Regions from separate parts of the Paenibacillus sp. 22594 genome, predicted to be linked through region 1. Evidence: riboswitches for the same ligand, from Rfam matches in the RefSeq annotation. Region 1 holds a riboswitch; each other region holds the start of a gene.
What was found. Region 1 has a riboswitch for cyclic di-AMP ahead of ACTJKB_RS01470 (APC family permease). Riboswitches for the same ligand answer to the same signal wherever they lie in the genome.
Positions count from the first base shown of each region.

Region 2: another riboswitch for cyclic di-AMP. It lies ahead of ACTJKB_RS25865 (hypothetical protein); the one in region 1 lies ahead of ACTJKB_RS01470 (APC family permease).
Region 3: another riboswitch for cyclic di-AMP. It lies ahead of ACTJKB_RS29875 (C40 family peptidase); the one in region 1 lies ahead of ACTJKB_RS01470 (APC family permease).

Region 1 covers NZ_JBQENA010000001.1:354,104-358,298, reverse strand. The annotation lists gene ACTJKB_RS01480 (DsbA family protein) at 1-684, shown strand, start outside; gene ACTJKB_RS01475 (disulfide oxidoreductase) at 684-1,115, shown strand; cyclic di-AMP (ydaO/yuaA leader) riboswitch at 1,344-1,503, shown strand; gene ACTJKB_RS01470 (APC family permease) at 1,631-3,448, shown strand; gene ACTJKB_RS01465 (histidine phosphatase family protein) at 3,553-4,167, shown strand.
Region 2 covers NZ_JBQENA010000010.1:166,232-170,426, reverse strand. The annotation lists gene ACTJKB_RS25875 (GH36-type glycosyl hydrolase domain-containing protein) at 1-116, opposite strand, end outside; gene ACTJKB_RS25870 (flotillin family protein) at 312-1,733, opposite strand; gene ACTJKB_RS25865 (hypothetical protein) at 1,757-2,329, opposite strand; cyclic di-AMP (ydaO/yuaA leader) riboswitch at 2,489-2,643, opposite strand; gene ACTJKB_RS25860 (hypothetical protein) at 2,870-3,001, opposite strand; gene ACTJKB_RS25855 (InlB B-repeat-containing protein) at 3,202-4,195, opposite strand, start outside.
Region 3 covers NZ_JBQENA010000018.1:15,050-19,244, forward strand. The annotation lists gene ACTJKB_RS29855 (hypothetical protein) at 1-99, shown strand, start outside; gene ACTJKB_RS29860 (4a-hydroxytetrahydrobiopterin dehydratase) at 330-617, shown strand; gene ACTJKB_RS29865 (c-type cytochrome) at 745-1,104, opposite strand; gene ACTJKB_RS29870 (GNAT family N-acetyltransferase) at 1,200-1,685, opposite strand; gene ACTJKB_RS29875 (C40 family peptidase) at 2,014-2,505, opposite strand; cyclic di-AMP (ydaO/yuaA leader) riboswitch at 2,511-2,653, opposite strand; gene ACTJKB_RS29880 (C40 family peptidase) at 3,043-3,471, opposite strand; cyclic di-AMP (ydaO/yuaA leader) riboswitch at 3,529-3,667, opposite strand; gene ACTJKB_RS29885 (hypothetical protein) at 3,889-4,195, opposite strand, start outside.

The DNA.
Region 1 (4,195 bases):
GAACAGCAGAAGCAGAAAACGAGAATTCTGATTATTAGCACTGTAGCCATTGTAGTGGTTATTTTCACCCTTCTTTTTATACTAGCGTCGAAGGATTCATCTTCAAATGCAGGTTCAGGCAAAGCAATTGATTTCAATTACAGCGAACTGCCAAGACTAGGTAAAGCGGATGCTCCCGTTAAAATCGTTGAATTCGGTGATTTCAAATGTCCGGCGTGCTCCAATTTTGCAGGTGTCATCAAGCCACAGCTGGCTCAGGAATATGTGAATCAGGATAAGGCTGCTATATATTTCGTGAATATGGCCTTTATCGGTCCGGATTCCGAGACAGCTTCCCTGGCAGCCCTGTCTGTATACCATCAGAACAGTGATGCTTTCTGGACGTTTTACGATGCGATTTATGCCAATCAAGGGGATGAAAACGCCGAATGGGCTACAGAGGATTTTCTGGTGAGCCTGGCAGAGAAAGAAAAGTTGCCTATCGATTTGGATCTGTTGCGTAAGGATATCAAGGAGAAGACCTATATGAGTGAGCTGCAAAGTGATACCAGTCTTGCTAAGGCTTCAGGAGTAACTTCCACGCCTACTGTATTTATCAATGGACACAAAGTAGATGAGCCATTCAACATGGAAGCCATTAAGGAACAGATTAAGTCCGCTTCCGAAGCAGTGAAGGCCGAGTGATGAAATTCTCTACGTTCTGCAGACGTCACTGTCTCTATCTGGCCTGGTTTGTGTCCGTTATTGCTGTAGCGGGAAGCTTGTATCTAAGCGAGGTACTGAAGTACGAGCCTTGCAAGCTATGCTGGTTCCAGCGTATCTTCATGTATCCGCAGCTGATTCTCCTGGGAGTAGCTACATACCGGAATGACAAAAAAATTATTCCCTATGTACTTCCATTAAGCCTTATTGGGGGCAGCATTTCTATTTATCATTATGCCGAGCAGAAGATTCCCGCACTCAGCAAGGTGCTCCCGTGTACGATTGGTGTACCCTGCAATAAAGATTATCTGAATTATTTCGGGTTCATTACGATTCCATTGCTTGCACTGATCGCCTTTGCTCTAATCACGATTTTGCTCTGGACCGGACGTAAAGAGGACACAGTAGAGTAGGCAAAACCACTGCAGAATTTAGAGCACAAATCATTCCTGAAATTTCAGACACAAATCGGGTTCAAAACCCTGAAAAAACACGTGATGACGGGATAATCGCAGAGAATGAAAGATCGCATTATCTCTTATCTTGGTTTTGCGTAAATTGGATGTTTTTTCATTCTTTTTTCATTTTTTTCACCGCTTTACGGAAGACGCATTGTAGACTATCATTAGACCTTGTGAGAAGTTGAATATGCGCTGAATTTTCCGTATGGAAAAACGGGGGAACCAACATTGGCCTTAGTGCCGAAGGGGTGAATCGGGAAGCGGTCTTTAGGACCGAAACCGTAGGGCTACCACAGCCCGAATCCGCCAGCTAACCTCGTAAGCAATGGTGGGATAATGACGATGCTATAAGCATGCGGATCATTTCCGTATGCTTATTTTTGTGCCTGCATTTATGAAATCCACCTATGAAAACAGCGCACGGTACTACCGTTTCAACGTAAGCAAAGAGAGGAACTGTTACTACAATGGTAAGCAAGGTAAAACGACTATTGATCGGGCGTCCGATGAAGTCGAACGAACTCGATCATGAAAAGTTATCCAAGGTAAAAGCGCTGGCTGTCCTGTCTTCTGATGCGCTCTCGTCTGTAGCCTACGGAACGGAACAAATCCTGATTGTCTTGGTGGCCGCAGGGTTCACCGCTATCTGGTACTCATTGCCAATCGCATTAGCCGTATTGGGCTTGCTGGCTATTTTGATTTTATCCTATCGTCAGACCATTTTTGCTTATCCGCAGGGCGGAGGCGCTTATATCGTAGCCAAGAGCAACCTTGGGGTTCCTACCGGACTCCTTGCTGGCGGATCGCTCCTGGTAGATTATATTCTGACCGTTGCGGTTAGTGCGTCGGCGGGTACGGATGCGATCACATCCGCTTTTCCAAATCTTCATAATCATAGTGTGTTAATCGCCGTAACCGTTATTCTGCTCTTGACTATTGTCAATCTGCGGGGCGTTACGGAATCTGCATCTTTCATTGCAATTCCCGTGTATTTATTCGTGGTTTCCATCTTCGTGTTGATCATTGCGGGGGTATTCAAATATGCTACTGGCGGAGCCCATGCTAATGTTCCTGAGATAGGGGCAGCGGTATCGAATGTAAGTTTGTTTTTACTGCTTAAGGCTTTCAGCTCCGGCTGTTCGGCTCTGACAGGGGTAGAGGCTGTATCGAACGCCATTCCAAACTTCAAGGCGCCTGCGGAGAAAAATGCAGCCAAGACTTTGATGTTGATGGGAATTATCCTGGGAAGTATGTTTACCGGAATTACACTGCTTGCCTACTGGTACGGAATTACACCGGATGCAAAAGCTACGGTTGTATCCCAAATTGCTGAATCCACTTTTGGACGTGGCGGTTTGTACTTTTTCATTCAAGGGATTACAGCTGTAATTCTGTTTCTGGCTGCCAATACAGCTTATTCCGCTTTCCCGCTGCTGGCGTTTATGTTCGCCAAAGACAAGTACTTACCCCATGCATTTATGGTCCGTGGTGACCGCCTGGGCTTCTCGAATGGTATTATCTTTCTAGGTGTATTATCGGCCGTGCTTGTGGCTGCTTTTCATGGAAATACTGAAAGTCTGATTCCTTTGTACGCGGTGGGTGTATTTATTCCGTTTACGCTGTCCCAGCTTGGGATGATGGTGCACTGGTATAAAACCAAACCTAAAGGCTGGCAGAATAAATTTACCGTGAATACGGTGGGGATGCTAACTACTCTGACGATTACTCTGATCTTCATTATTACGAAGTTCTCCAGTGTCTGGATGGCTTTTATCTTCCTGCCCGTTGTAATGTTCGTGTTCCACCGTATACACAGCCATTACCTCAATACTGCCGATCAGCTGCGTATTTGTCCTGCAACGGATAAACCCTGCATCAAAGGAAGCACCGTGGTTGTTCCTGTCTCGGGTGTGACACGAGCTGTACTGCATTCGATCAGCTATGCCAAGTCCTTAACGGATAATGTGGTGGCCGTCTATGTTGGGTTCGATGAAGAAGAAATTAACAAGATGGAACAGAAGTGGGAGGAATGGGATCCGGGAGTGCGCTTGATTGTTCTACGTTCCCGCTACCGCAGCATTCTGCGCCCACTGGTCAAATTTATTGAAACAGTCGAGTGGAAGACCGCTTCAACCGATCATATTACAGTCCTAATTCCACAGTTTGTTACCAAGCATTGGTGGCAGGCGGTTCTGCATAATCAGACCAGCTTGTTCATCCGTTCTTATCTGATGAATCAAAAAGATATCGTAATAGCGACAGTGCCTTATCATTTGCACAAATAAATAGATGAACTTCATCAGCAGGGCTGTTTCCGTATACTTCGGGAGCAGCTTTTTTATTATGGTATGATTAGGAATATTCAGAACCATTCAAGGAGGAGATGCAGATGGCCGTATATTTTATTAGGCATGGGAAAGATGATGAAGGTTTTCGTGGCGGATGGAGTCAAAGGGGGCTCGTAGCTGAGGGGTACAGACAATCGGAGAAGCTAGGGCTTTATCTTAAGCAAAACCAATCCACATTCCATATTCATCGTATCATCAGCAGCGATTTACAACGGGCGTTGGATACAGCAAATGAGATATCTAGAATACTGGAAATACCAGTTGAAAGCAGCGGTCATTGGAGAGAAACGAACAATGGTGTTATAGCTGGCATGCCCAATGAAATAGTGGATGAACGATACCCGGGTTTGTATTTCTCAGGCTTACGGATGGATGAACGTTATCCTGGCGGAGAAAGTCCAGTTGAGTTTTTAACCCGCATAAAAGAAATACTATCAACATTATGTGAAGAACAATTAAGCACCAATCCGATTGAAAATGTAATCGTTGTTACACATGGTGGAGTAATAAATATAATCTATCATATTCTGAATGGATTAGAATGGACGAACAAAAGCAGTAAAGCATTTCCGGCATCTTATACTAGTATTCATAAAGTAGAGTATTGTGATGGAAAGTGGGGCATTTCTCTAGAAAACCTAACAGAGCATCTGTGAAGAACAGCGGGTAACGCCAAAAAGGAAA
Region 2 (4,195 bases), on a different contig from region 1:
CCGCGGCAATTGACGTGAATCATCATCTTCTCGTTCCATAGAAACCCTGAAGCTTTGGGGAGCTGAGTGGGACTCGTCAATTCAACATATTCATTGTCTTGTGTGGCTCTAATCATCATGTATCCTCCCTTTATTCACCAATTATTCATCCTAAATCACATAGTAGTTTTAGTATAACTGTCATAGAAGAGATAGTACATTGTGGAGTGGTAACGCTCTCGGGAGCAGCAAAATAAGGGATGTCCCCTAAGTGGGACACCCCCGCTGTTTTACGAGTAGGAAGTATTATAGTATGGTATAACGCTATAGAATTACTGCTCTTTATTCCGGCCAAGCAGCCCGCTGAGCGCCTCTGTAAAATTCATGCCGGTAAGCGACTGAGTCAGTTCAGGAACCTGGGCCATGATTTTAGCGATATCACCTGTGATTTTATTCACCCCGGATGAAGCTCCATCCTGTGAAATCACTGTAATCTTATCAACCTTGGCGAGCGGGGAAGCGATTTTTTCAGCCAGCTCCGGCAGCACTTTCAGGAATTCTACTGTAAGCGCGGCTTGCGTGAACTGTTTGTACGCTTCGGCTTTCTTCTCCAGCGCCCCTGCTTCCGCCGCTCCGGCCAATTGAACAATTTCTGCGTTAGCTCTCCCCTTCGCCAGCTCTGCTTCCGCTGTTGCCAGCCCCCGTTTGGTCATGGTGGCCGCCTCTGCTTCCGCCTCAAGAATCTGCCGCTGCTTGGCGGCTTCCGCTCTCATAATCGTAGCCTGGTTCTCCGCCTCAGCAGGCTTGATCACCGTTGCCTCCAGCTCCTTCTGTCTCAGCTCAACTTCGATTTCCCGGACGGTCCGGTTTGCCTCCGCTTCCATCTGCGTGATCTTGACCTGCTCGGTAACCAGCGACTGTTTGATTTTGTTCTGCTGCAATTCGTACGCAAGATCCGCCTGCGCTTTCTTCACTTCGGTCTCCAGCTTAAAGTCCGCCTGCTTAATATTCAATTCCTTCTCGAACTGAGATTCCTTGGCGCGGGCGGCAGTTCCCGCTTCAATGGTGGCTTGATGCGCATTAGCTTTGGCAATGGAGGATTCTTTCTCCGCCTCGGCTTGCTTGATCTGAATGTCGCGTTCCGCTTCCGCCTTGGCGATGCTGGCATCCCGGCGGATGCGCTCAATTTCCGGAACCCCCATATTGTCGATATACCCTTTGTCGTCCGTAATTTTCTTAATGGTGAAGCTGACTACCTCAAGCCCCATCTTGTCGAGGTCTTCCGAGCAGGTCTCCCGCATCTTGCTGTTGATTTCGTCAGGAGTCTTTAGAATGGATTCCACCGTTAATTGTCCGATTAAGCCGCGCAAATGGCCTTCCACCGAATGCAGGATAATCGTCTCGCGGTCTTCTTCCGGCCGGTCGATAAACTGCTCACTGGCAGTCAGAATAGCAGTAGGATCGCTTTTTATCTTAATCTGAGCCACCGCCTCCAGGTTGAGCTTGATGCCTTGCTTAGAGAACATCGCCTGCGCCGGGATGACGTCGAAGCTCATCAGCATCATGGAGATGGTCTTATTGTTCTGGAAGCCGGGGATGACGAATGTCCCGCCGCCCTGGACCACTCTTTTTCCGCCAAGGCCGTAGACGATCATCGCCTGATTGGGCGGAACCTTTTTATAAGCGTTCACGATACTGAACAAAGCCAGCAGGATAACAACAACAATTGCCGAGATTAAATAAAGAATAACCATTATGTTCGACTCTCCCCCGTGATTTATAATTGTCCGATTTCCCTCTCGAAGAGGGTGACTACCGCCATTCCTTTATCCACCTTCAAAATAATCACCCTGTCGCCTTTGGAGAGCAGTTGGCCGGATTCTGCTCTTACTCCAATGGAGCGCATGGTTCCGTGCAGTACATATTTCATTTCCCCGACCGCTCCATCTGCTGCAGGTATACTGATGTACCCGAGCTGCCCTACCTGCTCATAATCCCTTTCATTCATGCTGCTGTCATACCGGGTCATCACCCGGGCCAGCACCGCATACATCACACATCCCAGAAGTAGAGCGAGCACGGTACAAATCAGCACCACTGCGAGCATCCTCATTTCGCTGAACCGGGAAAGCACGTAACCTGTACCGCCCCAGACTGTGACAAACACCATCAGAGGGAGTATGGGCACAAAGCCCGGACCACCAGCATCGCCGCCGCCCGCATGCAGATGACCCGCCAGGCCATGCCCATGAAATCCGCCGCTGAGGAGGAGTATTAGTCCAACCCAGAAGCACACAATAAATACAGTAACGATAAGAATCCCCCCTTTGAAGCATTTTAAATAGGGCATTTTAAATAGGGCATTTAAAACAACGCTTAACCTATCTAATTATCGTTGTTATGAGATTTTTAGTCCCTTGTACAGACTGCTTTTCCTTCCTGCACACGCAGCAAAAAGACCACAGAAGCGGCAGGGCTCTCCGTGGTCGGTTAATCGATCATGGCGCTCATCCTCTCTCTTCGAGGCTTACGGGGTTAGCTGACGGATTCGGGCAGCGAGATTGCCCTACCCTGCCATAGCGCCTATTCAGCACGCGGCAAGGATTCACCCCATATATCATTGGTTCCCCCGTTCCCAATTACGGAATTCAGCCATATGAGAACAGTTAATTTACATTCGGTTGTTGATTTGAATCTTACGCCTGTGGCCATTTATTGTAAAACGCCCCGGATGACAAAAGAAGCCAAAAACGCCTTCCCTCCGCGAATGAAGGCGCATTCTTTGGTTTCGCCCTTAAGCGGCCGATGATTTGCTCGCGTTTGCTCCATTTCTCGCAAGCTGTCCCAATCGTCCAAAGCCAAGGCCGCACGCACTATAAACCTTAGGTGCTTACGGTGTCGGCAGTAGCCGGGTCAAAAAATCCGGAAACAAAGGCGACCGCTGCCACTTTTCCACAATCAGTCCGTCCTCTCCGCTGTTTAAGCGGGGAACGACAACGATACCAGAGACAGGCTTGCCCATAATCTGTTAAAGCAAGCCACCCATGACCAAAAAAAACAGAGCAGCGATCCCTCAATAACAGGAGAATCGCTGCTCTGCTCACTTTTTGTGGTTTTAAGAATGAAGAGAACTGCCTTCCGCCAAGAAAAACCACTTTTGGGACAGCCCCTTTTATCAACAGCCCCAAATTACACTTGTCCCTTTTTCTCAGAGAACCGGCATTAGTTAAGTGAATCCAACAGCGTCTTCAATTGCGGGTTGAGCTTCAGCGCATTCAGGATGATCTGTAGAGCTTCTGCGCGTGTGGCGTTGCTCTTAGCATCAAATTTCCCATCTGCTTTGCCGTTTATGATACCAGCTTGTGCTTCAGCTTTGATCTCGTTTGCTGCATAGGAACCCCTCAGGTCATTGAAATTGCCTTTGGTGGTGTCCTTCGATACGTTGTTAAGGTTTAAGATGCGGGACAAAAGGACAACCATTTCCTCGCGGGTGATTGTTTTATCTGGCTTGAACGTAACATCCTCGTAGCCGCTGATAACCCCTGCCTCTGCAAGCTTCTCGATTGCGCCTTTCGCCCAGTGATTGCCAACGTCCTTAAATGCAACACCAGTATTGTTGCCGCTTTTGATATCGAATACCCGACTCAGAATCACTGCAAATTCAGCGCGCGTGATCTCACCATCTGGCTTGAACGTACCATCGTTGTAACCTTCAATCACATGGAGCTTTACGAAAGTATCGATAGTTTTTTCGGCCCAGTGCCCTTTCGTATCAGCAAGTTCAACCTTAACATTAGATTTCTTAGCTTCCTCTACCTTGGACTCGAAAGCATTAACTAAGTTTATTACATTAATAATGCCGCTATTGAATACATCAACCGCTGGTTTCGTAGGTCCAGGTGTCACTGTTGGCGTTATACTATCCGCCGGCGGACCACCCTGTGATGGTTGCCTGGATACATCTTCCCGATTCACAGTTACCATATAAGTATTGCCAGTCCCGTCTGGGGCCATTACGCTAATCTGAATCAGGTTCGCGCCCACCTGTAAGTTGTTGGCTCTATACGTATACATATTGCCGGTTACGGAACTGTAAACGGCTCCCGAAACGGTAAACGTCGCATGGGAATGCGCTGTGGTAAAAGAAAGATTGAAGCTTGAAACGGAATTAGCTACATCATTCACGTTATATTTCAGAGTTGCTGCTGCAAATGCT
Region 3 (4,195 bases), on a different contig from region 1:
ATTGAGGTTGGCAGTGGCGTTGTAATCTACGATAAGGAAACACACCGGATAAATATTTTGCTGGGCGAAGAGGATCTGGCTTCAGTCCTCCTGGTCTAATAAAAGTCCTTCCCCAAGGCGGCCGGTTTGCCCGCACCCTGTGCCGCGTGGTAAAATTGATGAAGCCGAGTACTATTTGCCAGGGTTTGAGAATACAATAAACCGAAAAATAGCCTTCATCCTGGCGCATCCCTTGGACTTTTAAAGCTGAGGGATGTTTTGTTTAAGGCATCAGGTATCATTGCATTGAGAAGGCATTAAGCTGTTAATTTAGTAAGGGAGGAAGAACATTGCAATTTACGGAGGAAGAGCTGCGGGAGCAGGTGAGCAAGCTGGAAGGATGGAAGCTGGAACCGAGTACCCTGGTGCGCAAATACATGTTCAGCGAATATATGAAGGGCATTGCTTTTGTGGATGAGGTTGCAGCGATATCGGAAGCATTCGAGCATCATCCGCATATTACGGTCGATTACAAAACCGTTGTCCTGCGTCTGTCTGCCATCGGTGAGGATGGCCTTACAGCGCTCGATATCCGGCAGGCCCATGAATTTAATGAGGCTTTTGAGAAGAACCGTTAAGACTCTTACCCATTTAGGCCAATTTAGATTGGGAATTCATAACCCTTATATAAAAATGCCCGGTACAGGATCAATATGATCTGTACACGGGCATTTTGTGTTCCATATGATGAGATAAGAAGTATGGTTATTTCTTCTCCGCAAGCCACATCGCTACATTCGCGATCTCTTCAGGCGCCAGCTTATCCTTGAAAGAAGGCATCTGTCCGCGGCCTTTGGTGACAATGGTGAAAATCTCTTCTGCGTCATGCTTGCCGCCTTCCTGCTGGAGGCTAGGGCCTACACCGCCCTGAAGCTGGTCACCATGGCAGGTGATGCAATTAGCCTTCTTTACTGTGGCCTCGGCGCTTGCCGCATCCATCTGCACTTCCGGCATCGTTGGTTTGTTCTCCTCGGCGACTTCGGCTTTGCCGGGCAAGGTGAACATTAAGATTACCGCAAAGGCACAGGCGGCAAAAAACAAACCGCTCATGATCCATTTCTGCATCTGCATCCGTCCCCTCCATGTAAGCTGCTTCCTACATTATACAAGAAGGTAAAGCGTTATCATAGCGTTTATGACAAAAAAATGAATGGTTTGTGCTATTTGTCATAGACCATGCAATAAAATGGCTTGTCGCCCGTCGGAGTCCGGCGTTCATAAGTATCCGTAATCGTAAAACCACTTTTTTGATAAGCACGAATGGCTCTCTGGTTCCAAGTAAGCACCTCCAGATCTATCTCGCGCTCCGGATATCGTGCCAGGGCTGCCTTGACGATGGCGTTCATGAACAGATGACCCATGCCTTGCCCGCATAGATCAGGCCGCATACCAATTCCTAGCCGAACTACACCTTCCATAGGGAATAGCTGTGCGAAGCCACAGAGAATCCCTTGACTGTTCACCACCGAGACGTATTGCTCACTCCGCAGCCGGGGATCGCCGAACTCAACGTCCAAAGCCTGCATTTGCTCCCAGGACATCCAGCCATAAATGTTGTACGGAGGTTTGTAGATCCATTCACAAATTTCTGCAGCGTGATTAACTTCCATGGGGACAACGTAAAAAGTTACCGGAGAACTAATCATCCGCCATCCGCCTCCCTTCAGAACGAAACGTTATATCATAATTATATACAAAACATTTCCATTTCGGCGCATAAACAATATATTTTAAAAAATTCCAAAAATCGCGGTTTTTTATGTTTTGCAAATAGTGAGTAGGGTAAGTAACTTTTGTAGCAAGTGTAAACGGCTTCGCCGTCCTTTTAAGGACGGTTTCCGTTTCAGCGAGAAATATAAGGATAATTTATTGCGTGAAACATATAAATTCTTATCTTTGGACAAAAAAACAAGCCCCCTCCAGGATTTCGGCAAAAATCCTGGATAAGAGCCTGTTCGGTTACAAAATTACTGATTATTGCACGTCGTCATTATCTTGGGAATCGGAAGCTACCGTTTGATAAGCATCTGTGCTCATGATTCGTTTGGCGCCAACGTAGCGGTTGACGTAGTAGCTGTCATTCAGCGAGCTGATGGTTACACCACGCTTGGAAGAAGCGTGTGCGAACTTACCTTCTCCGACATAAATCCCGACATGGGATACCCCTTTGCCGCTTGTATTGAAGAATACGAGATCTCCCGGTCTAATGTTATCGCGGGATACGGCAGTACCCATTTGGTACTGGGAACCAGACTGGTGAGGAAGGTTGATTCCCATCTTATCAAACACATACATGGTAAATCCGGAGCAATCAAAACCGTTAGTGGAAATTCCGCCTGATACGTACTTAGTTCCGATGGATTTGTCGATAACCTGATCCATTTTAGAGTCTGCGAAAGCGCTTCCTGCTCCGATGGTAAGAATGATCGAAAAGCTGAGTAGTGCTGCTGCTAGCTTCTTCTTCAAAAGTAAATACCCCTTCCAAATGCCTACGAGGTTAGCTTAAGGGTTCGGTTGAAGGTCCCCTATGACCCCTCTGTAAATAGGAGGTCAATTCACCCAAAATCGGTTCCCCCGTTTCCCTAATGATTAAGGAACTCGGCACGACGATTGATTAGATTTAGCTTACGGATTAAAACAATGACAAAACCTTTGTAAATCAGGTTTGAATAATTACAAAAATGTTACTATCAACTCACTGCGATAATTGTAACAAAGACAGAAGCACTTGGCAATCACTTAAAGCATATTAATACATATTTTTTGAGCCTTTTAAGAGGAAAAGGCTTGATTTACGCTGATTCTTTACGCTATAAGTTAGCTGCATGGAAGATCCGCCTGGAATATTTATCAAAAAGGTGTTTCAAAGCTCTAAAAAGCGTGTAAAAGGGAGAATAAGGAAAAGGGAAAACCCGGAAAATGATTACGGCAATAATCAGCTCCGGGCTTGTATAAGTTACATTTAGTTGTTAGAGGTGTAATGGTGAGGGGATAAAGCTTCAATTAATCGTAGGCAACAGTTTTGTAAGCTGTAGTGCTCATCACTCGTTTAGCGCCAACGTAGCGGTTGGCCCAGTAGGCTTGACTCAGCGAAGTTACAGTTACGCCGCGTGAGCTGGAAGATTGTGCGAATTTACCGCCTCCGACATAAATGCCGACATGGGAAACTCCCGAACCAAAAGTATTGAAGAATACCAGGTCACCTGAACGCAAGTTGTTCCGTGATACGGAAGTACCAACGCTGAATTGAGCCTTGGATGTGCGTGGCAGGGTAAGTCCGATACTTTTAAAAACATACGAGGTAAAGCCGGAGCAATCGAAACCGTTTGTGCTAGTGCCCCCGAACTTATAGGTGGTTCCGATGGTTTTTGCGATAACGGTGTCCATCTTGGAATCGGCGAAAGCGCTGCCAGCTCCGATTGTGAATACCATCACTAGTCCAAGTGCTGCTGCGGTACATTTCTTCTTAAAATTCTGACTTCTCAAAAGATGTACTCCTTCCAAGGCCTGCGAGGTTAGCTTAAGGATTCGGTAGAAGGTTCCCCTATGACCCCTCTAAAGCGAGATCAATTCACCCAAAATATGGTTCCCCCGCTTCCCGGTGCAGGGAATTTGGCGTTTTATGCACCAGAAGAGCGACGTGCCGACAATTTGTAAATGCTCTGGAATGTTAACGTGTTTGAATGTGCTGCATTTTAAAGATTACAAATTTGTTACTAGTAGTACAGGCATCATTGTACCAGAGGATTTACAGTTTTGCAAATACTCTTATTCACTTTGTAATCCAAAAAAGAGTCCCGCCCCCTCAAGGAGCAGTGACTCTTTTATTATGCCGGTTGAGCGGCTTAATTATTGTGGGAATGATTTACTGGACCAAAGGTGGTATTGAGCGGCGATTCCCCACATTTTGAAGAGTGTAGTGGGAAGTGGAGAGAACTGCCGTAGCAGAAGTGCTGGCATCCCCGGCCATAAGATTGATGCCGCTCCGCAAGCAAGCATCATTACCAGACCCCCTGCTCCCATCACAAGGGATAATCCCACAGAAGGAAGGATCACCTTCAGGCACACCAAGAGAGAAGAGAGAGTACCTGTGCCACCCGTATAACCGAACTGCATGTACAGCAGTACTTTTCGGATGAAGAACAGATATAGCAGC